DNA from 3 places in the Paraburkholderia sp. J76 genome. Region 2 is predicted to be linked to each of the others. Evidence: predicted binding sites of a transcription regulator. Region 2 holds the regulator's gene; each other region holds the start of a gene.
What was found. The regulator HrcA, encoded in region 2, represses chaperone genes, less so after heat shock. The targets are predictions, from matches to a motif close to TTAGCACTCNNNNNNNNNGAGTGCTAA.
Positions count from the first base shown of each region.

Region 1 (9,415 bases), on a different contig from region 2:
GCTCTACGCGATCCACGCGGTGCTCACGGGCCTGTCGCTCGCGATCTGCTCGCTGCTCGGCATCAAGCTCGGCTTCACGTTCTCGGCCGGCGCGATCGATTACGTGCTGAACTACGGGCTATCCACGCATGGCTGGTACGCAATACCGCTCGGCGCGGTCTATGCGGTCGTGTACTACGGGCTGTTCCGCTTCTTTATCCGCCGCTTCAATCTGCCCACGCCGGGCCGTGAGGCGTCGGCGGACGATACGGCGCTCGCCTCGTCGATGTCGGGCGTGGCGGTGGCGGCTGGCGGCGCGGCAACGGCGGCTTCGCTCTCGCGTGCTGCGCGCTACATCGATGCGCTGGGCGGCGCGGCCAATCTCAAGGTGGTCGATGCGTGCACGACGCGTCTGCGTCTCTCAGTGGCCGATCCGGCGCATGTCTCGGAACCGGCGCTGAAGGCAATCGGCGCGCGCGGCGTGCTCAAGCGCGGCGGCGAAAGCGTGCAGGTCATCATCGGGCCGGAAGCGGACATCATCGCCGACGAAATTCGCGGTGAGATCGCACGCGGCGGTGTGTCGGCTGGCAAGGCCGCTGCGGCTGCCCCGGCGGCTCAGGCTGCACAGCCGAGCGCGAGCGCAAATGTCGCGCAGGGCCCGCTCGATCCGAATCCGTCGCGCTGGCTCGCGGCGTTCGGCGGCGCAGCCAACGTCGTCTCGCTCGACGCCGTGGCGGCCACGCGCCTGCGCGTGATCGTGCGCGATCCGGCGGCCGTGGATCGCGAAAAGCTCGGCGCGCTCGACGTGGCGTGGATTTCGGCGGACACGCTGCACATCGTGGTCGGCGACGCCGCGCCGCGTTATGCGCGTGAACTGGCGCTCCAGCCGGCCTAACCGGTTCGCCGCAAGCCCATGAACAACGCCGCGGCGCACGTGCCGCGGCGTTTTCGTTTCCGGCGTTCTGAAACCGGCGAGCGCTTAGTACAACGTATGATGGTTGTCCCGTATCGCCTCGGGGGTAATCTTGCCGCGCATGACGCGGTAGACCCACGCCGTATAGCCGAGCACGATCGGCAGGAAAATGACGACGGCAACGAGCATGATCTCGAGCGTCATCTTGCTCGAAGTCGCGTCCCAGACGGTGAGGCTGGAGCGCGAATCGAGCGAAGAAGGCATGATGAACGGAAACATCGAGAAGCCCGCCGTCAGAATCACGCCGACGATCTGCAGCCCCGTGCTCAGGAACGCGAGCCGCTCGAAGCGCGAGCCGGCGAGTGCGAACGCGAGCACGCCGCCGAGCAGGCCGAGAGCCGGCGCGAGCACCATCCACGGATAAAGCCCGTAATTCGCGAGCCAGAGCCCGGGTCCCGAATCGACGCTCTTGAGGAGCGGATTGGCCACCGTGTCGAGCGGCGCGGGCGACGTGATCGTATAGCCGCCGATGAGCGTCGCCACGAGCGCGCCTGCGGCAAGAAACAACACGACCGTGAGCACCGCGAAAAGCCGCAGCGCCTTCGAGGCGCGCAGGGCGACGATGCCGTCGCTCTTCATCTTCAGGAACGCTGCGCCATGCGCGGTGAGCATGCAAAGGCTCACGAGCCCGCAGAGCAGCGCGAACGGGTTGAGGAGTCCGAAGAAACTGCCGTGATACGTCACGCGCAGATCCGTGTCGTAGGCGAACGGCACGCCCTGCAGCAGATTGCCGAACGCCACGCCGAACACGAGCGCGGGCACGAAACCGCCGATGAAGAGACCGACGTCCCAGCCCTGGCGCCACCTCACGTCCACGCGCTTGCCGCGATAGTCGAAGCCCACGGGTCGGAAAAACAACGCGAAGAGCACGAGCAGCATGGCGAAGTAGAAGCCCGAGAACGACGCCGCGTAGGCAAGCGGCCAGGCGGCGAACATCGCGCCGCCTGCGGTGATGAACCAGACCTGGTTGCCTTCCCACGTCGCGCCCACCGTGTTGATGACGATGCGCCGCTCCTCGTCGGTCTTGCCGACGAAGGGCAGCAGGACGGCGGCGCCCATGTCGAAGCCGTCGGTGACCGCAAAGCCGATCAGCAGCACGCCGATCAGCACCCACCAGATCAACTTGAGCGTTGCGTAGTCCATGGCGTGTTCCCTCGCATCTTTCGTTGTCTCGCGTCGATCATGTGACCTTGCCGTCGGTCGCGAGCGTCGCCGTGTGCTCGTGGAAGTAACGGCCGGTATGCAGCGACGAAGGCCCGAGGCGCGCGTACTTGAACATCAGCGTGATCTCGATGATGAACAGGAGCGTGTAGAAGATCACGAAGCCCGTAATGCTCAGCATCACGTCGCCGGGCGCGAGGCTCGAAGCCGAAAGGCGCGTGGGCAGCACCTCCGCGATGGTCCACGGCTGGCGGCCCGTTTCCGCAACGACCCAGCCGAACTCGGCGGCGAGCCACGGCAGGGGGATCGCCACTAGCGCCCAGCGGAGGAACCAGCGGCGGTTCCCCTTGAGCAGCGAGCGTTGCGCGCAGAACCAGAAGGCGAGCACGAAGGTCACGAGAAAGAGGATGCCGAGACCCACCATCACGCGGAACGACCAGAACACGGGCGCAACGGCCGGTATCGAGGTTCTCGACGCAGCCCTGATCTGCTCGGACGTCGCATCGACCACGTTCGGCGTGAACCGTTTCAGGAGCAGGCCGTAGCCGAGGTCGGCCTTATGCGCTTCGAACACGTCGCGCGTTTCGGTGTCGGCGGTGCCTTCTTTCATCTTCTGCAGCGCGGCGTAGGCGAGCATGCCGTTGCGGATGCGTACTTCCGCGCGGCCCATGAGGTCTTTCAGGCCGATCACGGGAGTGTCGATCGAGCGCGTGGCGATGATGCCCATCAGCCAGGGAATGCGGATCGCGTAGTCGGTGCGCTCTTCCTTCTGGTTAGGCAGGCCGAACAGCGTGAACGGCGCGGGGGCGGGCGCGGTCTCCCATTCGGACTCGATGGCGGCTAGCTTCACCTGCTGCACGACGCCGTCCGTGTAGCCCGATTCGTCGCCGAGTATCAGCACGCAGAGCGTGGACGCGAGGCCGAAGCCCGCGGCGATGGCGAACGAGCGCAGCGCGAATTCCACGTCGCGCCGGCGCAGCAGATACCACGACGAAATGCCGAGCACGAACATCGACGCCGTCACGTAGCCGGCCGAAACCGTGTGCACGAATTTCACCTGCGCGACGGGGTTGAAAATCACCTGGAACAGGCTGGTGAGTTCCATGCGCATGGTTTCGTAGTTGAACGAAGCGCCTACGGGGTTCTGCATCCACCCATTGGCGATGAGAATCCACAGCGCCGAAAGATTCGAGCCCAGCGCGACGAGAAACGTGGTGAAGAGATGCGCGCCCCTGGACAGGCGATTCCAGCCGAAAAAGAACACGCCGACAAAGGTCGATTCGAGGAAGAACGCCGCGAGGCCTTCCACGGCGAGCGGCACGCCGAAAATGTCCCCCACGTAGTGCGAGTAGTACGACCAGTTGGTGCCGAACTGGAACTCCATCGTGAGGCCCGTGGTGACGCCCATCGCGAAGTTGATGGCGAAGAGCTTGCCCCAAAACTGCGTCATGTCCTTGTAGATCACCTTGCCGGTCATTACGTAGACCGACTCCATGATGACGAGCAGCCACGAGAGGCCGAGCGTGAGCGGCACGAAGAGGAAGTGGTAGAGCGCGGTGATGGCGAACTGAAGACGCGAGAGTTCGACCGATTCAATCGTGGGCATGACGGTCTCCTCGCTGGGGCCTGGTCTGAGGTTGGGACGCGGACGGCTCGGACTGCGATGACATGGGCACGGCCAGAATGGCCTGCGCGACAGCGGCGGGCGGCATCTTCATGTCTTCTGCCTGCGGGTGATTGAAGAACGCGTATTTGAGCGCCATCAGCAGGACGAGCTTGACGGCGAGAACGAGGGCAATATCGCGGGCGAAGGTCGGGCCGCGCATCCATTGCTGGATTCGCGTGCGCAACAACGACGGTGTGCGCTGGCGTTGACCGGAAGCCGGAATCATGACGACGGGTGCCCTCGAACGCGTTACGAGGCCAGACCGCGACGCGGCTGCTGGCTCACCACCTGCAAATCATCTTAGGGTGGAATCCGCGAGGACGGTGCGAAGGTGCGCAGCCTTCGCGGCGCGCAAAAGAAAAACCCCGTTCGCGGGAACGGGGTTTCGGTTTGGCGTCAGGCCTGCTGCGGCTTACGCGTAGTCGGCGAGCGCGGTGCGCATCTTCTTCATGGCGCTCGCCTCGATCTGGCGAATGCGCTCGGCCGACACGCCGAATTCGTCGGCCAGTTCGTGCAGGGTCGAGCCGCCCGAACCGTCGTCCTCGACATTGAGCCAGCGCGCCTCGATGATGCGGCGGCTGCGCGCATCCAGCGCTTCGAGCGCGCTCGCGATGCCGTCGGACTGCAGGCGGTCGTGCGAGCGTGCGGCCAGCACCGCGCTCGGCTCGCTGTGCGAGTCTGCAAGCCAGGCGATCGGGGCGAACGATTCTTCGCCGTCTTCGGTCTGGCCCTCGAGCGCGATGTCGGCGCCCGACAGGCGCGTTTCCATCTCCACGACCTCTTCGCGCTTCACGTTCAGTTCCTGCGCGAGGCCCTCGATCTCTTCCGGCGTGAACGACTGCAGGCCCTGCTTGTGGCTGCGCAGGTTGAAGAACAGCTTGCGCTGCGCCTTGGTCGTGGCGACCTTGACCATGCGCCAGTTGCGCAGGATGTACTCGTGAATCTCCGCCTTGATCCAGTGCATGGCGTACGACACGAGACGCACGTTCTGCTCGGGGTCGAAGCGCTTTACGGCCTTCATCAGACCGATGTTGCCTTCCTGGATCAGGTCGGCGTGCGGCAGACCATAGCCGAGGTAATTACGGGCGATCGACACCACGAGGCGCAGGTGCGACAGCACCAGGCGGCGCGCGCCCTCAAGATTGTTCTGCTCGCGAAACTCGGTCGCGAACTGGCGCTCTTCCTGCGGCGTCAGCATGGGGATCCGGTTCACGGCTTGAATATAGGCGTCGATGTTGCCCAACTGACCGGGCAACAGGGAAGCATTCGCGAGCGCCAATGAGCCCCCGGCCTTGGCCGACGACGGGCTCAGCGTACTCGGAAGGGTCATAATCATTGCGTTGCTCACGTAGCGAACTCCTCAGGAATCTTGCAAAAGTCAGACAGCGACTCCACGGTGGATGTTAGCACTCTGAATCACCGAGTGCTAATACTTGGAGTCCTTAGGGGCTTCAAGGTTCCTTGATTCCTATCGAAATGGTTGTATCGATAGGTTACACCAAACTCCGTAAGGCAAGCGTGGCGGGGCCTGGCGCCCGGCGCTGGCCAACGCACGGGATGGGCCGAAGGAACACTCTAGGGCGGAACAGCAGTCCGGCGCGATGGGCGCGGGAATAAAGGGTGGAATCAGGCGTATGAAAGTGGGCGGCGCAGCGCGCGCGACTTTGCCATGGAAACCAGGAGATAGACATGGGACATAGCTGAAAGTGCGGCCCCGCGACATCAGGGCGCGGCAGCGCGGTGCCCGGACGCATACACCTATATAGGGGCGTTGTCTTTGATCGCAAGTATCCTTGCGCCGAAACCTGGTATAAATTTCAGCCAGACATTGGCAGAAAATCTTCGGCGTGGGGCTGCGTTCAGGCGCGGCCCCGCGCGCAAGGGGCTCGAGCGATGGCGGCAAAACTGATCGATGCGATTCGCGGGCTGGAGCGCGAGCGCTTTCGCGCGATGGTTGACGGCGACGGGACCTCGCTGGACCAGTTGCTGTCCGAGCACGCGACCTTCGTCCACACCAATGGCAAGCGCGAGACGAAGCAGCAATTCATCGACGCGATCACGGCGGGGCGCCGCCGTTACCGCCAGATCGAGATTCAGTCGCAAGACGTGCTGCACGCGGGCAACGAGGCCTGTGTGGTTTCCGGCCGCGTGCTGATCGAGATGGAAGCGAACAACGGCGCGCTGCTCTTTCCTATTGCCTACACGGCGATCCAGACGCAGGAGGGCGGACATTGGCGCCTGCTCGCATGGCAGGCGACGCGTTGCGCGATCGAGTGACGACCGGTAAGTCCACTCGCTGAAACGCCGCTTAGGCGTTTCAGGCGCACGCTGGCGGCCCGTTTTGCCGCCGGCGCTCAACGATGCCGCCGATTTCCCTGCTGAAATTGAAACTGCTTGCGGATGGTGTCAGGCCGCGACGCGTTGATCCACTTGCGTCCAGGCCGCGCGATTCACGGCGCTGACCACCGCCGCCACGCACGCGTGGGCCGCGTCTTCGCCTACGCCAACACCGTGGCGCAGCGGCTGTCCGCCCACACGCGCACCGACGAATACGGCCGTACCACCCTGCGCCGTGCGCTCGCTCTCGAACGAGGTGATTTCGATGCGGTCGCCCGCCACTGCCGCGAATGCGGCGGCCACGGCTTGCGCATGCGCTTCATCGACGTTCGCGGCAACCGGCATGGCCACGTCGCGGCCTTCCCAGCGCACACGGCCTGAGCCCGCATGGGCGGCGGGTCCGCGCGTTTCGAAATACTCGCGCGCAAAGAGCGCGCAGACCGCTTCGCCCGTAATTTCCTCGCCCGACGTATCGGCGACGGTCTGCACGGCGTGGCTGAATTCGATCTGCACGCGGCGCGGCGGCGTGAAGCCCATGCCGCGTTCCAGCAGATACGTCGCGCCGCCTTTGCCCGACTGGCTGTTCACGCGGATCACCGCGTCATAGCTGCGGCCCATGTCGGCAGGATCGATCGGGAGATAGGGCACTTCCCAGACGGCGTCGGGCCGTTGCTGCGCGAAGCCTTTACGGATTGCGTCCTGGTGCGAGCCCGAGAACGCCGTGAACACGAGGTCGCCCGCGTACGGATGGCGCGGGTGAACCGGCAAGTGGTTGCAGCGCTCGACCACGCGGCGCACGGCGTCGATGTCCGAAAAGTCGAGGCCGGGGTCGATGCCCTGGGTGTAGAGATTCATTGCGAGCGTGACGAGATCGACGTTGCCGGTGCGCTCGCCATTGCCGAACAGGCAGCCTTCGATACGGTCCGCGCCCGCGAGCAGCGCCATTTCGGCGGCGGCCACGGCCGTGCCGCGGTCGTTATGCGGATGCACCGAAAGCACGATGCTGTCGCGGTACGCGAGGTTGCGGTCCATCCACTCGATCTGGTCGGCGTAGACGTTGGGCATCGCGGCTTCGACGGTCGCCGGGAGATTCACGATCATCTTGTGATCGCGCGTCGGGCGCCACGTCTGCGCTACGGCATCGCACACTTCGCGCGCGAAGGTCAGTTCGGTCATGCTGAACGTTTCGGGCGAATATTGGTAGATCCAGTGCGTTTGCGGATTTTTATCGGCGTGTTCGCGGATGATGCGCGTGCCCTCAACCGCCAGCGCCTTCACTTCTTCCTTCGACTGGCCGAACACGATCTTGCGGAACGACGGGCAGATCGCGTTGTAGAGGTGGACGATGGCGCGCGGCACGCCTTCGAGCGCCTCGAAGGTGCGCTCGATCAGTTCTTCGCGCGATTGCACGAGCACCTCGATCGTCACGTCCTTGGGAATGCGCTTTTCGTCGATCAGCTTGCGCACGAAATCGAAGTCGGTCTGCGAAGCGGACGGAAAGCCGACTTCGATTTCCTTGAAGCCGATGGCCACGAGCATCTCGAAGAATTCCGTCTTCTGGTCGATGCTCATCGGCTCGATCAGCGACTGGTTGCCGTCGCGCAAGTCGGTGCTCATCCAGATCGGCGCGCGTTCGACCGCGCGAGTGGGCCATTTGCGGCCGTTCAAACGGATGGCGGGGAAGGGGCGGTATTTCTCGGCGGGATTACGCAACATGACGAGCCTCGTTCTTCATGGTGTCGTTTGCGATGGCGGTCGGCAGCGGGCGGCTGGCGGGCTGGCGACGGAGCACGATGCGCGAAACTTCACGCGTACGGGCGGCAACCTCGAACGCGAAGAAGACGGCCACGGTGACGGCGGTAGCCGGCGCGGCGAAAGCGGACGTGAACGATGCCCATGCAACGTGCATTTTGACCTCGCGACTCGTCCGGACGGTAGGCGGACGAATGCAGACGACAGGTTGTAGAGATACAGCGGATTTGGGGTACTGATTTGGGGTACTACGAGAACTGCTTTGGGAGGACCGCGGTGACCGGTGGAGGTGGTCGTTGCGGCGCTACACCAGCTTTAGGCTAGGCGTAGCGATAGGGCCGATAGTAGGCCGAAGGCAATGCGGAGGGTGTTCGGATAGGAACGCATTCGTCCAATGTAAATCAGGGTGAATGCGTGTGTCAACAACGAACTGCTAATTTGGCCGCGGGAGGATGCCCGAAGATGGCTGCCGATGCGCGCCGAAGCCTGGGGCTTATTTCCGCGAACGGAGCCCTCCAGGGCGTTCAGCGGCGTTCAGTGCTTCGCAATCCGCTTGATCGTCTCGATCTGGCGCGCGATGGCCTCGGGCACAGGGGCATCCCCGCGTAGTACGGCTTCGATCCATGCAGCCGTGGTAGGCGCGTCGCGGCCTTCGGGAAGATCGATTTCGGGCGCATTCGGCGACGAACGCTCCGGTTCGACGAGCGTTTCGCAAACGCCGTCGTGCAGCCAGTCCACCTGAACCTGGCGCCGCGTGTCCGCGACAGCCTCGCCTTCGGTGCCACGCGCGAGCAGCGCGCCGCCCACAGCGGCTTCCGGATGCGCCGCAAAGAGCGCGCTCAAACTTTCCCGGTAGGGCGGATGCGTGTAGTTCACGAGCCGAAGGCCCGGCTGGCCGAACGGTTGCAGCAGTTTGACGAGCGTATGCGTGGAGTTGCGCACGCCCATGCGCCGGCGCAGCGCGAGCAGACGCGCGAGTTTCGGAGCGAGCGTTTCGATGGAAGAAAACGCCACGCCGCTCGACGCCAGTTGCCTCTCGATCTCGGCATGATCGCGTGCTTGGGGCCGTTTCAGCACGGCGAAGATTTCCGCGCTCGTTACGCGGCCCGAATCGGTGGTGACGCCGTGCACGAGGGTCGGCACGCCTTCGCGCGCGAGCAGCAGGGCGAGCAGCGGAACGAGATTCGGCTGCTTGCGCGCGCCGTTGTAGCTCGGAATCGATACGGGCCGATAGTCGCCTCGCGGCACCGCAAGCGGCGCGAATGAAGCGTGCGCGGCACGCAGCATGGCGGCAAGCTCGTCAGCGGTTTCGCCCTTCAGGCGGTACGCGAGCAGGACGGCGCCGAGTTCCAGCTCGGGCACGCGGCCGTCGAGCATTGCGGCGTAGAGGTCATGCGTGTCTTCGGACGAGAGCGATCGAGCGCCGTGCGGACCGCGGCCGATCTCCTTGATGAAGCGGGCGCACGGGAAGGTGTCGGTGGAGTCGGCGGTGGTCATGGGCGAGCGCGGTTCGTTCGGCGGCGTCTGGCGGGCCGCAGTCGTAGGGA
Region 1 is NZ_CAJMZJ010000009.1:181,859-191,273, forward strand. It holds gene nagE (N-acetylglucosamine-specific PTS transporter subunit IIBC) at 1-874, shown strand, start outside; gene cydB (cytochrome d ubiquinol oxidase subunit II) at 959-2,095, opposite strand; gene U5768_RS19045 (cytochrome ubiquinol oxidase subunit I) at 2,133-3,719, opposite strand; gene cydP (cytochrome oxidase putative small subunit CydP) at 3,706-4,005, opposite strand; gene rpoH (RNA polymerase sigma factor RpoH) at 4,192-5,127, opposite strand; gene U5768_RS19060 (nuclear transport factor 2 family protein) at 5,673-6,056, shown strand; gene leuA (2-isopropylmalate synthase) at 6,186-7,832, opposite strand; gene ybiB (DNA-binding protein YbiB) at 8,403-9,365, opposite strand.
Region 1: the regulator HrcA is predicted to act here: its motif matches at 5,183-5,209, upstream of rpoH (RNA polymerase sigma factor RpoH).

Region 2 (9,415 bases):
ACCTGCGGCAAGTGCGTGACGCACAGCACCTGGCGCGCGCGCCCGAGCTGGTGCAGCAAACGCCCCACCACTTCGGCCACGCCCCCGCCGATGCCGGTATCGACCTCATCGAAGATCAGCGTGGGCGTGGGGCTCGCCGCGCTCGCGATCACGGCGAGCGCGAGACTGATACGCGCGAGTTCGCCGCCCGAGGCGATTTTCGCGAGCGGGCGCAGCGGCACGCCGGCATGGCCCGCCACGCGGAATTCGATCTGCTCCAGACCATGCGCGCCGCCGATCGGCTCGCCGTTCGAACTGCCGAGCGCCACGAGCGCGACTTCGAAACTCCCGCCCGCCATCGACAGTTCCTGCATGCCCTGCGTAACCGCCGCGCCGAGTGCCTTAGCCGCCTTGGCGCGCGCCTTTGAGAGCTGGCGCGCCTGCACGAGATACGCTTCCTGCGCCTTCTGCTCGGCGGCGCGCAGGCCGTCGAGGTCGGACGCGGCGTCGAGCGTCGCGAGCTGCTGGCGGCGCGACGCGTGTTCCTCGGGCAGCGTTTCGGCCGGAAGGCGGAACTTGCGCGCCGTCGAATGCAGCGCGTCGAGGCGCCGTTCCACCTGCGCGAGATGTTGCGGATCGAGATCGAGACGTTGCGCGTAATGCGAAAGCGAATACGCCGCTTCCTGGATCTGGATCGCGGCCGGTTCGAGCGCGGCGAGCGCGTCGTTGAGTTCGGCGTCGACCTCGGCGAGGCCGCGCAGCTTCGAGACGATCGAGTTCAGTTGCGAGAGCATCGCCTCGTCGGATTCGGATAGCGCCGCGAGCGCGCCCTGGACGCCTTCGATCAGGTTGGCCGAGTTCGAAAGCCGCACGTGCTCCGCGTTCACCTCTGCCCATTCGCCCGGCTGCGGCGCGAGCTTGTCGAGTTCGGCGAGCTGCCACGCGAGGCGCTCGCGCTCGAGCTGCAGTTCGCGGTCGCGCGACATGGCGCTTTGCAGGGCGAGACGCGCGTCGCGCGCGCCGCGCCACGCGCGCGTGACCGTGGCGGCGAGATCCGTGAGGCCCGCGTGCGTGTCGAACAGTTCGCGCTGCGCGTCGGGGCGCATGAGCAGTTGGTGCGCATGCTGGCCGTGGATGTCCACGAGCATTTCGCCCAGTTCGCGCAACTGCGCGAGCGTGGCGGGCGTGCCGTTGATGAACGCGCGCGAGCGCCCGTTGCTGTCCACCACGCGGCGCATCATGACGGTGTGCTCGCCGTCGCCGTTCGCGAGCGCCTGCTCGTCGAGCCAAAGCGCCGCGTGCGCCGGCACATCGAACTCGGCGGTGATGTCGGCGCGGTTCTCGCCCGTGCGCACGACGCTCGCGTCAGCGCGCGTGCCGAGCGTGAGCGCGAGGGCGTCGATCAGGATCGACTTGCCCGCGCCCGTTTCGCCGGAAAACACGGTGAAGCCGCTATCGAATTCGAGGTCGAGCGCCGCGACGATCACGAAGTCGCGAATCGAGAGATGGCGAAGCATGGCGTCTGGTTCTTTTCTGGTTGGCTTTGATTACCGTGGCACGGCTCGCTGTATGGGCAACTGCGGCAACTGCGTGACGACTGCGTGGCAGCGCACGCGCGCGTCGCACGAAGACGCAGGTTTAGTCCTCCGGATCGCCCTGCAGCGACGGGTGCTCGTTCCAGTGCAGCTTCTTGCGCAGCGTGCGGAAATAGCTGTAGCCGACCGGATGCAGGAAGGGCACGGTATGACGCGAGCGGCGCACCTCGATCACGTCGTTCAGTTCGAGCGCCGTGAACGACTGCATGTCGAAATTCACGTTGACGTCGCGGCCCGCCACGATCTGGATGCTTACCTTGGAGTCGTCGGGCAGCACGATCGGGCGATTCGAGAGCGCGTGCGGCGCGATCGGCACGAGCACGATGCCCTGCAACTGCGGATGCAGGATCGGCCCCTGCGACGAGAGCGCGTAAGCGGTCGAACCCGTGGGCGTGGCGACGATCAAGCCGTCCGAGCGCTGGTTGTACATGAAGCGGCCATCCACGTTCACACGCAGTTCGGCCATGCCCGAAAAGCCGCTACGGTTCACGACCACGTCGTTGAAGGCGAGCGCGTGGTAGATCGGGTCGCCGTCGCGCGTGATGCGCGACTCCAGCAGCGAGCGCTCCTCGCGTTCGAACGAGCCGGCGAGCAGTTGCGGCACGACCTCCTGCATCTCGGAGAACGCGATGTCGGTAATGAAGCCGAGCCGCCCGTGGTTGATGCCGATGAGCGGCGTGCGGTAAGGCGCGAGCTGGCGGCCGATGCCGAGCATGGTGCCGTCGCCGCCGAGCACGACGGCCACGTCCGCGCGGGCGCCGATCTCGGCGGGCTGCAGCGCGGGATAGCCCTGCGCGCCGATTTCCTCTGCGGTCTGCGCTTCGAACACGACCTCGAAGCCGCGCTTCGAAATGGTCTGGGCGAGCGCCGACAGCGGCTCGGCGATACCTGGCGTATTGCTGCGCCCAACGAGCGCAACCGTCTTGAACTGGCTCTGGATCTTCTGGATCTGCATGCCGGCATTACACCATAGTCACGTCGCGAAAAGAACCTGGCGCAGGCCGGGACAGGGCCGCCGGGCCTTGCGCGCCGTGCCTTCCGGCCCGACGCCGGTGACACGGCGATGACAAAGCGCGCGGTATCGCGCGAAGCACGAGCCCGCCGCGTGCCGATCCGCGGGCTCGCCCGCGAGGCCCGCTGGGGCGGCGCACTCGCGGCCAACCCGCCATTAGGCTAAAATTTTCAGTCATGCTAGATCCCCGCGCACAAACCCTCCTCAAGACGCTGATCGAGCGCTACATCGCCGAAGGTCAGCCGGTCGGCTCGCGCACGCTGTCGCGCTATTCCGGCCTGGAGCTGAGCCCGGCGACGATCCGCAACGTCATGTCCGACCTCGAGGAGCTGGGTCTCGTGTCGAGCCCTCATACCTCGGCCGGGCGCGTGCCCACGCCGCGCGGCTATCGCCTCTTCGTCGACACCATGCTCACCGTCGAGCCCAGTTCGGACGACGACGCGCTCACGCGCGCAGTGAAGACCACGCTGCGCCCCGGCGAGCCGCAGAAAGTGGTGGCGGCGGCCGCCAGCGTGCTTTCGAACCTGTCGCAGTTCGCCGGCGTGGTGCTGACGCCCCGGCGCAGCCACGTGTTCAAGCAGATCGAGTTCATGCGCCTGTCCGACAAGCGCATCCTGCTCATCATCGTGACGCCCGAAGGCGACGTGCAGAACCGCATCATGGCGACGCAGCGCGACTTCACGCCTTCCGAACTCATCGAAGCCTCCAATTACATCAACGCGCACTTCGCGGGCCTCTCCTTCGACGAAGTGCGCCGCCGCCTGCGCGAGGAAATCGACGCGCTGCGCGGCGACATGACCACGCTCATGCATGCGGCCGTGACCGCGAGCACCGAAGAGCCCGAAAGCGGCGACACCCTGCTCATTTCCGGCGAGCGCAACCTGCTCGAAGTGGCCGATCTTTCCTCGGACATGGCGCGCCTGCGCAAGCTCTTCGACGTGTTCGACCAGAAAACCAGCCTCCTGCAACTGCTCGACGTCTCGAGCCACGCGCAGGGGGTGCAGATCTTCATTGGCGGCGAGTCGCAACTCGTGCCGATCGAGGAAATGAGCGTGGTGACGGCTCCCTACGAGGTGAACGGCAAGATCGTCGGCACGCTCGGCGTGATCGGGCCGACGCGCATGGCGTACAACCGCGTAATTCCGATTGTCGACATCACCGCGCGCCTGCTCTCGCTCACGCTCAGCCAGAACTGAGCGCCGCGCCGGGCCTCGGGCAAACCGGCCTTTCCCTTCCCGAAGATCATCTCCGAAAGCCGTGCCGCGCGCCATTGGCCGAATGGCTAACGCCGGGCGAGCCGCGTGGGCGCGGGCCGGCTTGGCTCGCCAGGACCGCCCGCTATAATGTTTGTTTCGTGCAACCGTTGCTGCGCATTCGCGCGGCGCCACTGATCGCCTATGCGTTTCGACCTGGAGCGGCCTTCGCAGTCCGCCGCGGCGCATCGCGTCGCCGTGCTGCTCATCAACCTCGGCACGCCGGACGCGCCCACGCCGCGCGCCGTGCGCCGCTATCTGGCGCAGTTTCTCTCCGATCCGCGCGTGGTCGAGATTCCGGCGCCGGTCTGGCAAGTTATCCTGCGCGCGCTGATCCTGCCGTTTCGCGGCCGCTCGTCGGCGAAAAAGTACGCGGCGGTCTGGACACCGGAGGGTTCGCCGCTGCGCGTGCACACGCAAAAACAGACCGACGGCCTGCGCCATCTCCTCCAGATCAACGACTACACGGTTCTCGTCGATTACGCGATGCGCTACGGCACGCCCGACATCCCCGCGATGCTGAACCAGCTCAAGCTGGCGGGCGCGGAGCGCATCCTGCTCATGCCGATGTATCCGCAGTACTCGGCGTCGACCACGGCCACGGCGTTCGACGCGGCCTTCGCTGCGTTGCGCCGCATGCGCAACCAGCCAGAAATCCGCACGGTGCGCGGTTATCACGACCATCCGGCGTATATCGCGGCGCTCGCGGCCCAGGTGCATCAGTACTGGCACGCGCACGGCCGGCCCGATTTCGCGTCGGGCGAGCGCCTCGTGCTGAGCTTTCATGGCGTGCCGAGCCGTACGCTCGATCTGGGCGACCCGTACCACGACCAGTGCCAGCAAACGGCCACGCTCCTCATGCATGCGCTGGAACTGACGCCGGTCGAATGCCGGGTGACTTTCCAGTCGCGCTTTGGGCGGGCGCAGTGGCTCCAGCCGTATACGGCGCCCACCCTGCGGGAACTGGGCGCGGGCGGCGTGCGCCGCGCAGACGTGTTCTGCCCGGGCTTCACGGCGGATTGCCTGGAAACCATCGAGGAAATCGGCATGGAAGTGCGCGACGAGTTCCTGCACGGCGGCGGCAAGGAGTTTCACCGCATTCCGTGCCTCAATGCCTCGCCCGCGTGGATCGCGGCGCTGGGCGAGATCGTTGCGCAGCACCTGCAGGGCTGGCCCGTTCAGGCCGCGGCGCCGGCCGGCGCAGTGGCGTAACCCGGGAAACCGGGCGGCGCATCCGGAAAGCTTCTGATGAACTACAAGATTTCGACTGAACCTGGCGCGCGGCTACGCATCGACAAATGGCTATGGGCGGCGCGCTTCTTCAAGACGCGCTCGCTCGCGTCGGACGCCGTGGGCAAAGGGCGCGTGCGCATTGGCGGCGACGCCGTCAAAGCCTCGAAAGACGTGCGCGTGGGCGACCTCGTCGAAATCGAGATCGATCACGTGGTGTGGGAGGTGCGGGTGCTGGGCATTTGCGAGGTGCGCGGCCCCGCCAGCATCGCGCAGACGCTTTATGCGGAAACCGAAGCCGGGCGCGAGAAACGCACGGCGGAGCAGGACCGGCGGCGGCTCTTTCGCGAACCGGCTGCCGTGTTGCAGGGCAGGCCAACCAAGCGCGACCGACGCACTATCGACAAATTTTCGCGTGAGGATTGAAGAGCGCTTCCATCGTCGCGTGCACGCCCCCGTATTCCGTCGTGTTTTCGTTCACGGCGCCCGACATGCAGATGGTCGTGGTTCCGGCGATGAGTACCAGAGCGACCACCGATATGGCAAAGGTCAGTTTCACGGTACTCCCCTTGGGATCGCGGCAAAACGGCCAGTTCGCGGCTCGGCCAGCGTTTTGTGTGCGGCAATGCCGCTAAAAAACGTGCTGACCGCAGCCCGTTCGGTGCGGTGCCGGCTCAGGGTAAACACGCCGCGAGCAGCACCTGTTCCTGAGTGTAGGTCAGGGATGTCCCCTACTCAATTTCATTTTTGCGGCGCTGCAGTAATGGTTGTAACGGGCGGTTTCGCGGCTTTGATCCTTGTATAAAAAAGCCGCACGAACCCCTTGAAACAGGCGATCCGGCACCCAACTGCTGTCGCAATGTACAAAGCCTCTGTCGTGCCGGCGCAACAGTTGTCGGCATGGTGCGAGGGCGGCGAAATGGCGCCCGGGGCTTTGTTTCTTTTTCACTCTTCAACGACGTTCAGCGACATGGAAAACACGCAAGAGAACCCGACGAGCCAGAACCCCACGCCCGCGGACGAGGCGTCGCAAGCCGCCGCCCAGCCGCAAACGGCGGACGCGGCCGCGCAGGCAGCCCAAGGCGGCGTGGACCAGAACGCTGCCGCGCAGTCCGAAGCCGAAGCTGCGCTGGCCGAAGCGCAATTGAAGGTCGCCGAATTGCAGGACGCGTTCGTGCGCGCCAAGGCCGAGACGGAGAATGTCCGCCGCCGCGCGCAGGAAGACGTCGCCAAGGCGCACAAGTTCGCGATCGAAAACTTCGCCGAGCATCTGCTGCCGGTGATGGACAGCCTCGAAGCCGCGCTCGCCCATAACTCGGACGACCTCGCCAAGGTCAACGAGGGCGTCGAACTCACGCTCAGGCAACTGACCGGCGCGCTCGAAAAGGGCAAGGTCCTCGCCATCAACCCCGTCGGCGAGAAGTTCGACCCGCACCGCCACCAGGCTATCTCGATGGTGCCGTCGGAGCAGGAAGCGAATACGGTGGTGAGCGTGCTGCAAAAGGGCTATGTGATCGCCGACCGCGTGCTGCGTCCGGCGCTCGTGACCGTTTCAGCGCCGAAGTAAGCAAGACGTAAGAAGCGCGGAGCCCGACGAAACGAAAAGCGCCCCGCGATTGAAAAAAATGATGGAACGCATAGCCCGAACCCCTTGAAATCGCCGTAACGGCACTTATTTGGGCAGCAGTTCCGTATTGAAGTGGACGCCAGCCGCGCACAAGGGAAAACGCGGCTCGAGCATGCAGTTACCTGCGCAGCGCGAAAGCGGCGTCCGCACAGCGATCAAAATCTGGAGATTTGACAAAAATGGGCAAAATCATCGGTATCGACCTCGGCACCACCAACTCGTGCGTGGCGCTGATGGAAGGCAATCAGGTCAAGGTGATCGAGAACTCGGAAGGCGCCCGCACGACGCCTTCGATCATCGCCTACATGGACGACAACGAAGTGCTGGTGGGCGCGCCCGCCAAGCGCCAGTCGGTCACGAACCCGAAGAACACGCTGTACGCAGTCAAGCGCCTGATCGGCCGCCGCTTCGAAGAGAAGGAAGTGCAGAAGGACATCGGCCTGATGCCCTACAAGATCGTCAAGCACGACAACGGCGACGCATGGGTCGAGGCGCATGGCTCGAAGCTCGCGCCCTCGCAGGTTTCGGCCGAAGTGCTGCGCAAGATGAAGAAGACCGCTGAAGACTACCTCGGCGAGCCGGTCACCGAAGCCGTGATCACGGTTCCCGCGTACTTCAACGACAGCCAGCGTCAGGCCACCAAGGACGCCGGCCGCATCGCCGGTCTGGAAGTCAAGCGCATCATCAACGAGCCGACCGCGGCCGCGCTCGCGTTCGGTCTGGACAAGGCCGAAAAGGGCGACCGCAAGATCGCCGTGTTCGACCTGGGCGGCGGCACGTTCGACATCTCGATCATCGAAATCGCGGACGTTGACGGCGAAATGCAGTTCGAAGTGCTCTCGACCAACGGCGACACGTTCCTCGGCGGCGAAGACTTCGACCAGCGCATCATCGACTACATCATCGGCGAGTTCAAGAAAGAGCAGGGCGTCGACCTCTCGAAGGACGTGCTCGCGCTGCAACGCCTGAAGGAAGCCGCTGAAAAGGCCAAGATCGAGCTGTCGTCGGGTCAGCAGACCGAAATCAATCTGCCGTACATCACGGCCGACGCCTCGGGTCCGAAGCACTTGAATCTGAAGATCACGCGCGCCAAGCTGGAAGCGCTGGTCGAAGACCTGATCGAGCGCACCATCGAGCCGTGCCGCGTGGCGATCAAGGACGCGGGCGTGAAGGTCAGCGACATCGACGACGTGATTCTCGTCGGCGGCCAGACGCGTATGCCGAAGGTGCAGGAAAAGGTGAAGGAGTTCTTCGGCAAGGACCCGCGCCGTGACGTGAACCCGGACGAAGCCGTGGCCGTTGGCGCCGCGATCCAGGGCCAGGTTCTGTCGGGCGACCGCAAGGACGTGCTGCTGCTCGACGTCACCCCGCTCTCGCTCGGCATTGAGACGCTTGGCGGCGTGATGACGAAGATGATCAACAAGAACACCACGATCCCGACCAAGCACGCTCAGGTGTACTCGACGGCGGACGACAGCCAGTCGGCCGTGACGATCAAGGTGTTCCAGGGCGAACGCGAAATGGCGGCGGGCAACAAGCTGCTGGGCGAGTTCAACCTCGAAGGCATTCCGCCCGCACCGCGCGGCGTGCCGCAGATCGAAGTGACCTTCGACATCGACGCGAACGGCATTCTGCACGTGGGCGCGAAGGACAAGGCCACCGGCAAGGAAAACAAGATCACCATCAAGGCGAACTCGGGCCTGTCGGAAGCCGAAATCGAGAAGATGGTGAAGGACGCGGAAGCGAACGCGGAAGAAGATCACCGTCTGCGTGAGATCGCCGACGCCCGCAACCAGGGCGACGCGCTGGTTCACAGCACGAAGAAGGCCGTGGCCGAGTACGGCGACAAGATCGACGCCGGCGAGAAGGAAAAGATCGAAGCCGCACTGAAGGACCTCGAAGAAACGCTGAAGAGCACGTCGGCCGACAAGGCGACGATCGAGGCGAAGGTCGAGGCGCTGTCCACGGCTTCGCAGAAGCTCGGCGAAAAGATGTACGCCGACATGCAGGCGCAGCAGGCGGGCGCGGCCGGCGCAGCGGGTGCGGGCGCAGCAGGTGCCGGCGCCGCCGAGCAAGGCGCGCAGAACAACGCCGACGACGTGGTCGACGCCGAGTTCAAGGAAGTCAAGAAGGACTGAGTCGGTTCGTGGCGGCCATGACCGTTCTGCCTGATCGGCGAACGGTCAAGGCCCGACGAAAGCGGCCGTATCGGTTACGATGCGTGTCGGCATTGCAGCGCCTGGCGAGCCTTCTGGCTCTCCGGGCACATTTGTTTTATGGAGGCCGTTCTCTTTCAGGGGCCGCCGCGGCGTGAAAAGCGCTCGTGCGGATGTTCGAAGGAACGGCAAACGGGTCACGGGATCCAGCATTCAAGAGGAGCCGGCGCGCGCCGCGAAGCGCGAGGCCGGCGTTGAACCGATATGGCGAAACGGGATTACTACGAGGTTCTGGGCGTCGCGAAGAACGCGAGCGACGACGAAATCAAGAAGGCGTATCGCAAGCTCGCGATGAAGTACCACCCCGACCGCAATCCGGACAACAAGGATGCGGAAGAGCATTTCAAGGAGGCCAAGGAGGCCTATGAAATGCTGTCGGACTCGCAAAAGCGCGCGGCATACGACCAGTACGGCCACGCCGGCGTCGACCCCAACATGGGCGGCGCGGGCGCGCAGGGCTTCGGCGGTTTTGCGGACGCCTTCGGCGACATCTTCGGCGATAT
Region 2 is NZ_CAJMZJ010000005.1:315,493-324,907, reverse strand. It holds gene recN (DNA repair protein RecN) at 1-1,496, opposite strand, end outside; gene U5768_RS12680 (NAD kinase) at 1,618-2,529, opposite strand; gene hrcA (heat-inducible transcriptional repressor HrcA) at 2,763-3,782, shown strand; gene hemH (ferrochelatase) at 3,984-5,051, shown strand; gene U5768_RS12665 (RNA-binding S4 domain-containing protein) at 5,088-5,495, shown strand; gene grpE (nucleotide exchange factor GrpE) at 6,040-6,636, shown strand; gene dnaK (molecular chaperone DnaK) at 6,876-8,834, shown strand; gene dnaJ (molecular chaperone DnaJ) at 9,117-9,415, shown strand, end outside.

Region 3 (9,415 bases), 120 kb from region 2:
GCGTACCGCGAATGAACTCCCGTCCTACATAGAGATCGAGAATCTGGGCGCGGCCGAGTTTCCCCCGGTGCGGATTTAATGCAAAAGCAACAATGGCAAGCTACATGAAGAAGATCGAGATTCAATGAGTGTTCGGCGACACCGGAAGACACCTCGCTGACTTTCTGGCTGGGAAGGCTGGGTACGCCGATTTGGCGCTCACGTAGCGCGGGTCGCACGAAGAGGTGAAAAAGAATGATAAGCCCGACTAGTCCTTTCCCGTTTTTTGCCGCGGTGCTACTCGCGCTTGCTACTGCCAAAGTATTGATCTGGCGATTCGGAAGCCCCAGCGCGGTCGGGCGCTTCGCAACGATTGACGGCTTGAGGGGATACCTCGCATTTTTTGTTTTTCTGCACCATTCCTGCATTTGGTATTTCTACCTCAAAACCTCCCACTTTGATGCACCACCGTCGAATTTCATGGCAAATATCGGGCGCGCAAGCGTGTCCCTGTTTTTCATGATTACCGGTTTCCTGTTTTCGACAAAAATAATCAACGACAAAGAGAAAGGGGTTGACTGGATCAAGCTTTACGTCTCGCGGATCTTGCGGCTGACGCCGTTGTATTTGTTCGCGATGCTGCTTCTCTTCGTCTGCGTCGCTGTCATGTCAGGTTTCACGCTATCGCAGCCCCCTGTGACGCTGGCGGTCAACGCATTGAGATGGATAGGTTTTTCCAGTTTTGGCGAGCCGGATCTAAACGGGGTGGAGGGCACAAACCTCATTTTATCGGGCGTGCCGTGGACCCTTGCCTATGAATGGGGCTTCTATCTGTGCCTCCCGCTGCTGGCGGTCGCGATCGGAGCTGTTCCATCGCTTGCCGTGCTGATCATCGGATTCGTCGGCGTACTGGACCTCCTTCATTTTCATGCGGAATCGAGATTCCTCGCGCCGTTTCTTGGAGGGATCATTGCGGCGCTTCTTTGCCGTCACGCCTGGTTCCGTAACCTTTCACAAAAGCGATTCGCCTCGCTCATTGCAATCGCCGCGATTGCCTCGGCGGTCATCCTGTTTCCGACGACCTATGCGCGGATCCCGTTGGCGCTTCTTTCCCTGAGTTTTGCCTTGATTGCAGGCGGCGCCAGCTTGTTCGGCGCACTAACCAGCCAGTTATCCCGCATGCTGGGAGAACTCGCTTACAGCATCTATCTCCTGCACGGGTTCATTCTGTTCATGCTTTTCAATTTCGTCATTGGAAAGCATAGCGCGCGAACATTTACTCCTGTCGAGCACTGGTTCACGATTCTGCTGACCACCCCCGTTTTGATTCTTGTTAGCTATACGACTTTTCGACTGATCGAGAAGCCTGCTATGAGACACACCGAGAGTGTTAGCAAGCGGGTGCGCCAAGTCATAGTTGCGAGGCGCGGCGCTTTGGAAGAGTCGGTTTGAGTGACTCTTCACGGGGGATTGGCAGCAGGCCGTGGTTTTATTGTTATTGGCCTGCTGCTCGAACAGGGCGGAGCCATTCCCGCTTGCGTGACATTACTTCCCGGGTGCAATGCTGACCGTCGCTTTTGGCCATGAGACGCGTACTGGCCAATGGCAGGCAACCGCCGCAATCAGCAGGGCATAGGTTGCCAGGAAGTAGTAGGTCAAGGAGTGCACTCGAATATCAAACAGTCCTTCAAGGCACAGCGGCAGAATGGTCAGGAAAGGGAAGATCTTCAAGAATACGCCCACCCAGCCATCGCCTCGTGACGAGAGGAGCATCGACAGATAGAGGCAGACTGCAAAGACGCTGAAGTCATAAGACATCAATCTGGGGTTGAGCAGAATGAGGATGGCGAGGAAGTAAAACAACTCGCTCGCGGAGCTGATGTGCAAAGAGCGTTGTCCGTGCCTGTACCGACGAATTGCCGATATCAGTACCACGGCCAGCATCAGCAGAAGATGGAAGACAAAGCCGACCTTTCCCATCCCAAACTTGGAAAACACGCCGAAAATCGTCAGTCCTGCATCCCCGTGCTGGATGATCTGGTTGTAGATGGCGCCCTGGAATCCCGCCCACAGTTGAGGGTAGAGGGCGGGTTGCGCCATGTAGATGCCAGCGACCGATAGCAGCACCGCGACGAATGCGAGCCAACTGCGCCGAGGCAGAAAGAGATAAAGCAACGCGTAGGCCAGGAAGTAGGGCTTTATGGCGGAAAATAATACGATCGCGATCGCATACAGTGCTATCGAGTAGATCGAGCGTTTCGTGTATAGAAACCAGGCAAGCGATACGAGAAGCAGATGGGCGAAGACGCTTATATTTCCCGTCTGGATCGAAGCAAAGCCCGATCCGCTAATCAGGAAGCCGAGAATCAGGCCAGGAGCCAGGCGATGGAAGGGAATAGAAGACTTGAGGCTTACGCTAACGCCGGCGATGCCCGCTGCGGAGGCTAGCACCAGGAAAACAAACGCCGTCGGGAAATCGATAACGGAAAATACCTTGAGAAAAATGGGCGGGTAAACAAATGGAAAGTCGCCTGAGGCGCACGCGTAGGGGTTGGGTCCCTGCAGGTAGCAACTCAAGCCTTTCTCGTAGACATGATAGTCCCAGAAAAACGAGCCGCTCGGCGCGCTGAATGCGAGGACCAGTAAGAAACACGCGGCAGCGGATAAGCTCCAGAGAGGCCACGCCTTGTCGTGGGTAAGGCTTGCGATATCTGGTTTCAAGTGTGCCCCGTCGAGGTTATTGACCGTCAGTGTTCTATGGCGGGCTAACGATTGAACAGGAACCCCAATTTCGAATTCCCCAGCCGTTCGCCGCGCAGCTCACGCAAACACGAAGCGCTTATCCAACTGGTATTTCGTGAAATAGCCGATTACCAGACCGAGTGCGCCGCCGGCGAGCCGACCGGCTTCACCATGAAATAGTGCGTTCGCGGCGAATTCCACGGACCAGAAAACGAGCGTCGTGCCGAGCCCCATGGCAACGTACATCGAGAATGTGCGCACGCCATGTGCGACGCTTTGGTGTTCATAGCGGAATATCCAGGCCTTATCGAGCAGATATTTGACGACTAGTCCAACACCGGTGCCGACGCACACCGAAAGCGGCACCGCAAATGGGCCCTGGTACAGGTGAAAGGCGACGCTTTGACTGCCGAGATTGGCACCGATTGAAATGGCGGCGAACGTCGCATACCAGAACACGAGTCGTGTGCGGCTGAGCGACATGCTGACGGTGGGGCTGCTCATTGCGTACTCCTCTTGAACGCGCCGCGCTGTGCAGCGAGCGGATGACAAGCGTGTGGCCGGCCCTGAAAACGTTCGCTTAACCACGCACCGCGCCGACTTTCCAGCCCATCGCGGCCGGCGGCGGTGCGCTCGGGTAATGGCCCCAGAAAGCGGACCCGGAGACGCTCACGACGTGTGGTCGCCGGGCAAACGATTGACCGTTGACGCATGTTAATCAAGGGGCGCCGCAACTACCGTTCGCCGGAGCACAAAGCTCGTCTTCCTGCGTGCGCGCGCCTTTTTCCGGCAGCATCCGGAATGAGAGGCGCCACGCTCGATCGGTACCCGTACCTCTGGAAAGCGATGCGGAACGCCGCAGCACGCGAGTCGAGTGAACTGCATGGCGACCTCGTGCACAGCGGTGTATTTCTATCGTATCCGTGGGCGGAGCTGCACCGCGTGGCGGAACAAGCCTGCCATTTGTCGGGACCGCGATTCGCTCAAGCCGAATGCGTTGCAGAAAGCGTCCTTGACGCGATGATCAACGAACATCGCGTCAATCGCGCGCGGTGCGGGAAAGAGGGAAAGAGCACGATTTAGAACTACTTGCAAAGCAGCAGCAGACGCGCCTGATCCGAGCACGGTTGTCCACTGACCGGTTCCATGGTGGCGGCGCGTTTCGGCGCAGCCGCCTGCACCGCGGCGCGATGCGCGAAGCACGCCTTCAACCGTCGCTCGACGGGCTGATAGTATTGCCAGCCCTTGCCGAGGCCGGGCAGATCGAGCTTCACCTGCTTCCACTTCGGATGGCCGTGCTCCTGCAGGTTGTCGAAGTTCTCGCAGAGCGAATCGGCAAAGCGCTTCAGGTTTCCGACCGTATCGCGCAGGTTGTAGTCGTAGGTCACGAGAAAGGCCTTGACCGTCCAGGTCGGCACGTCTTCCTTCAGCCAGTTCGGATAGCTCGATACGTGGATCGTCGCGGGATAGTAAGTCTGCTTTGCGCGCGCCGTTTCCGGCGCGTTCGGATCAACGCGCAGGAAGCGGATCTGCTGCAGCAGCTCGGGGTTCATGTCGGTAAAGAGCTTGGCCGGTTGCCCGGCGACGATGATCGCCACGTCGATCTTCTTGACGATGAGCGCCGCGAGCGCGTCCTCGTTGCTCAGGTGCTGCGCGTTCTCGGGAATCGGCTGGCCGAACATCAGGCGGTACAGCGTCGTGGCCGACTGCGCGGTGCCGCTGCCGATCAGGCCCACGCTCATCACCTTGTCCTTGATCTCGTTGATCGTCTTCATCGGCGAGTCGTTACGCACGACGAAATAAATTTCCTCGTCGTAGAGCGGCATGATGAGACGAAGCGGCCGGATCAGCGTGCCGGCCTCCTCGTTGCCGGAATTGGCCATATCGACATAGGCCTGGTAGACGTCGGACTGTACGAGCGCGAGCTTCACGCCGGGCTCGAAACGCATGCGCTGCACGTTTTCGGCCGAGCCTTTCGACGGAATCACTTCGAGGTCGATGCCCGCCGGCTGCGCCACCCATTTCGCCAGGTCCTGGCCGATCTGTATGTATGTGCCGCGCTCGGGGCCGGTCACGATCTTGTAGTTCGCATCCGCCGCGGCGGCAACGGCGAGCGCCGAGAAAAGCAGGGCGGTCAGCGCCGCCACTCCCGCCAGAGTCGTTTTCAGCATGGTCTCTCTCCCGCCCTGTTTGTGATGTGCGTCCGACTTCGATATGTTATGGAATCCTTTTTAATGCGTGTCCTCGGTGGATGTGGCGTGCTTCCAGCCGAGTTGGCGAATGGCGCGCTGCTGCGCGTCGGCGCCGTTGTTGTCGTTGTCGTTGCCAGCCGCATCGGGCGCGCTGGCGGTAGCGGATTGGTTCGCGGCGGCCGTAGCGGTGTCCGCATTCGCCGGGATGTTGGCCGTGCCCGGTAGCGGAATCGGCGGCGTGGATGCGGGCGGTGCTTTCGATGCTGCCGCCTTGACCGCGCCCCAATCTCGCGACGACGGAAGCGGTACGGTGCTCGCGCCGCGCGGCAGCGGCACTGCCGCACTCTCTTGCGCGGCGCTATCCGGCGAACGCAGCGGCGAACGCAGCGGCGGCCAGCCCGCCGCCAGGATGGCGCGCTCCTTCAACGATTGCGCGTGCTGGCTGCTCGAATCGATCGCCAGCGCCGCGGATGCCTGTTGCTGCACGCAGTCCCAGGCGAGTTGCGTCGCGCATTGTTCCGCGCTTTGCAAAGCGCTGTCCCGCGCTTTCTCGCGCGCCCCGATGTCGCGTTGTAGCGCGCGGGCGTCCTCGTTGTTCGCGTCGTGCGAGAGGGCGGCATTCACCGCGGCGCTCGCGTCCGACAAATTGTTCTCCGCGAGGCTTGCACGCGCGGCGCGCAAACTGTCGGGCACATCCTTGAACTGGGGAGTTACGCGTGGATTCGGCGTGGGGGGTGACGAGACCGTGCCCGCTGCCGGGAACGTGCCGTGAGCATCGAATGCGCTTTCTTGCTTATGCCGCGTGCCGAACAGCAGGAACGCGGCATACGCCATCGCGAGAATGAGCAAGACGAGTAATACGCACTTCGTGAAGAACCCTTTACCGGTCTGCCAGAACGGCCGCTGATCTTCCAACTGATAGTGATGCAGATAGTCGGCCTGCACTGACGGACGGCTGGACGCGGACGTACCGGCAGGCGAGACCCTTGGGACGCCGGGCATGGGCGCCGCCGTTGAATCGAGAACTCTCAACGCGGGTTTCGGGCGCGCATGCACAACCGTGTCGAACGGACGATCCGTGCCGCAGTAAGGGCAGGAATCGACGGACTGGTAGAGCGCGCCGCCACAGAGGTTGCACTGTGTGGGGAAACTCTGACTAGAGGTCATCTGAGCGGACATGCTGTCGTTCCACCGCCATGGCGATGCCATTTCGGCATGTTCAGGATCGTCGTTGAAGCGATCGGCGAGGCCTCGCGGAACCCACGATCTGCATGCGCAGAAGAGCGGGGCGCCTGACGGGGCGCGGCCGCTGGAAAGATCATATGAGTGATTCTCCAACAGTGCGGCGATTGCCATTGTTGCCTACCGCACATATGCGGTGCCCGACCAACGCTCTGGCCCTTGAGCCAATCCGGCGGCGAGGGGTGCTGAATCGGGGATTTCCCGGAGAGGCCGGGCGGGTGGTACGGCCCGGGGACTCGGGGCACCCCCGCCTGCGGGGCCTGTGAAGTCCAGATGGATCGTTGTCGAGCCCAGCCGCATGGCCTCCTACTTCATTGATTTCATTGAAAAATATAGGGAATCTGGCACTCGGTGGCGATACTCCATGGTCTGGCCCCGTCAGCACGCCTCCAGGGTGATACGTATCGCAGCCAGCAATTCCCCTTCCGCCCCCTTCTTGAATTTGTCATTCCCCGTCCATATAATTAGCACTCACCGTATGAGAGTGCTAACAACGCTCCGTGCACAACCAATCTCTGGCTGGCGGTTTCCGGCAGCCAGGTTTTCTTGAGTCTCTTCAAGTCCCAATCAACAGAGGAACATCCATGAACCTTCGTCCTTTGCATGATCGCGTGATCGTCAAGCGCCTGGATCAAGAAACCAAGACCGCTTCGGGCATCGTGATCCCGGACGCAGCGGCAGAAAAGCCGGATCAAGGCGAAGTCCTGGCAGTTGGCCCGGGCAAGCGTGACGACAAGGGCGCCCAGATCGCGCTCGACGTCAAGGTCGGCGACCGCGTTCTGTTCGGCAAGTACGCTGGCCAGACCGTCAAGGTCGATGGCAACGAACTGCTCGTGATGCGCGAAGAAGACATCATGGCCGTGGTGAACAAGTAAGTTCATTCCACCGCTCACTATTCAAGAATCCAAGGAGTTAGAAGATGGCAGCTAAAGACGTCGTGTTCGGCGATTCCGCCCGTTCCAAGATGGTTGAAGGCGTGAACATTCTCGCCAACGCAGTGAAGGTCACGCTGGGTCCGAAGGGCCGCAACGTGGTCCTCGAGCGCTCGTTCGGCGGCCCGACGGTCACCAAGGACGGTGTCTCGGTCGCGAAGGAAATCGAGCTGAAGGACAAGCTCCAGAACATGGGCGCGCAAATGGTCAAGGAAGTCGCTTCCAAGACCAGCGACAACGCCGGCGACGGCACGACGACGGCTACGGTTCTGGCCCAGTCGATCGTCCGCGAAGGCATGAAGTACGTCGCATCGGGCATGAACCCGATGGACCTGAAGCGCGGCATCGACAAGGCCGTTGCAGCAGCAATCGAAGAGCTGCGCAAGATCAGCAAGCCCTGCACGACCAACAAGGAAATCGCGCAAGTCGGCTCGATCTCGGCAAACAGCGACACGTCGATCGGCGACCGTATCGCTGAAGCGATGGACAAGGTCGGCAAGGAAGGCGTCATCACCGTCGAAGACGGCAAGTCGCTGCAAGACGAGCTGGAAGTCGTCGAAGGTATGCAGTTCGACCGCGGCTACCTCTCGCCGTACTTCATCAACAACCCGGACAAGCAAGTCGCCGTGCTGGAAAGCCCGTTCGTCCTGCTGTTCGACAAGAAGATCTCGAACATCCGCGATCTGCTGCCGGTTCTGGAACAAGTCGCGAAGGCTGGCCGTCCGCTGCTGATCATCGCCGAAGACGTCGAAGGCGAAGCGCTCGCAACGCTGGTCGTCAACAACATCCGCGGCATCCTGAAGACCGTCGCTGTCAAGGCTCCGGGCTTCGGCGACCGTCGCAAGGCCATGCTGGAAGACATCGCGATCCTGACCGGCGGCCAGGTCATCGCTGAAGAAACCGGCCTCACGCTCGAAAAGGCAACGCTGAACGAACTCGGTCAAGCGAAGCGCATCGAAGTGGGCAAGGAAAACACGACGATCATCGACGGCGCTGGCGAAGCCGTGAACATCGAAGCGCGCGTGAAGCAAATCCGCACGCAGATCGAAGAAGCGACGTCGGACTACGACCGTGAAAAGCTGCAAGAGCGCGTGGCCAAGCTGGCAGGCGGCGTGGCGGTGATCAAGGTCGGCGCTGCGACCGAAGTCGAAATGAAGGAAAAGAAGGCACGCGTGGAAGACGCGCTGCACGCAACCCGCGCTGCCGTTGAAGAAGGCATCGTCCCGGGCGGCGGCGTTGCGCTGATCCGTGCACGTACGGCAATCGCCAGCGTGAAGGGTGCTAACGCCGACCAGGACGCAGGTATCAAGATCGTCCTGCGCGCCATGGAAGAGCCGCTGCGCCAGATCGTCACGAACGGTGGCGAAGAAGCGTCGGTGGTCGTGGCAGCGGTTGCTCAAGGTTCGGGCAACTACGGCTACAACGCAGCGACCGGCGAGTACGGCGACCTGGTGGAAGCCGGCGTGGTCGACCCGACGAAGGTCACGCGCACCGCGTTGCAAAACGCAGCTTCGGTCGCAGGCCTGCTCCTGACGACGGACGCAGCCGTTGCTGAAGTGCCGAAGGAAGATGCTCCGATGCCTGGCGGCATGCCCGGCGGCATGGGCGGCATGGGCATGGACATGTAAGAACGGCTTACGCCGGGATTGCATCGAAGTGCGGGGGACACGCCGTGAGGCGTGTTTCCCTGGCCCGAAAAGAAAAAACCGCAGCGATGCGGTTTTTTTTCGTCTGTGCGGTTTGCGCATTGGCGCGGACCTCCGCGCCGCGAGCGTTATTGCGTGGCTTCCCCCGGCGAGGCTTCGTCCGCGTCGTTGCTGCGCGCCCAAAAGAACCGGTCGGGCAGCCACGCGCCCATGCCAGGCCTGAAAGCGTTCTGCACGGCCTGATACAGATATTCCTGCGCCTCGCGCACGGCTTCGGGCGGCTCCTGGCCGTTCGCGAGCAGCGCGGCGATGGCGGCGCCGAGCGTGTCGGTCAGGCCCATCACTGGCTGCGCGGAGCGGTCCCACAGATCCTGGCGCAACTGGCCGTCTTCGCAATACAGCGTGTTGACCACGCGATGCGTTCCCGTTTCCATCGCCAGAATGTACTCGCAGCCTGTGGCGAGCAGGTGCGCGATGGCGGCGTCGACGCTGGGCGCCTCCGCGTCGCCGTCCGGCTGCGCGAGCGCGATCAGCGTGGCGGAATCGGCAACCAGCAGCGTGGTCTGCGGCACGAGCAGATCGGCCATCGCTTCGCGCAGTTCGTCGGCGGCGAGCACGTGTTCGTCGTCGAGCGTGAAGTCGGGGGCGAGAATGAGCGGCACGTCGTCGTAGTCGGCGACCA
Region 3 is NZ_CAJMZJ010000005.1:191,441-200,855, reverse strand. It holds gene U5768_RS12185 (HAD-IIIC family phosphatase) at 1-79, shown strand, start outside; gene U5768_RS12180 (acyltransferase) at 235-1,431, shown strand; gene U5768_RS12175 (hypothetical protein) at 1,525-2,700, opposite strand; gene U5768_RS12170 (GtrA family protein) at 2,800-3,225, opposite strand; gene U5768_RS12165 (TAXI family TRAP transporter solute-binding subunit) at 3,807-4,892, opposite strand; gene U5768_RS12160 (hypothetical protein) at 4,953-6,092, opposite strand; gene groES (co-chaperone GroES) at 6,740-7,030, shown strand; gene groL (chaperonin GroEL) at 7,075-8,715, shown strand; gene U5768_RS12145 (hydroxymethylpyrimidine/phosphomethylpyrimidine kinase) at 8,862-9,415, opposite strand, start outside.
Region 3: the regulator HrcA is predicted to act here: its motif matches at 6,620-6,646, upstream of groES (co-chaperone GroES).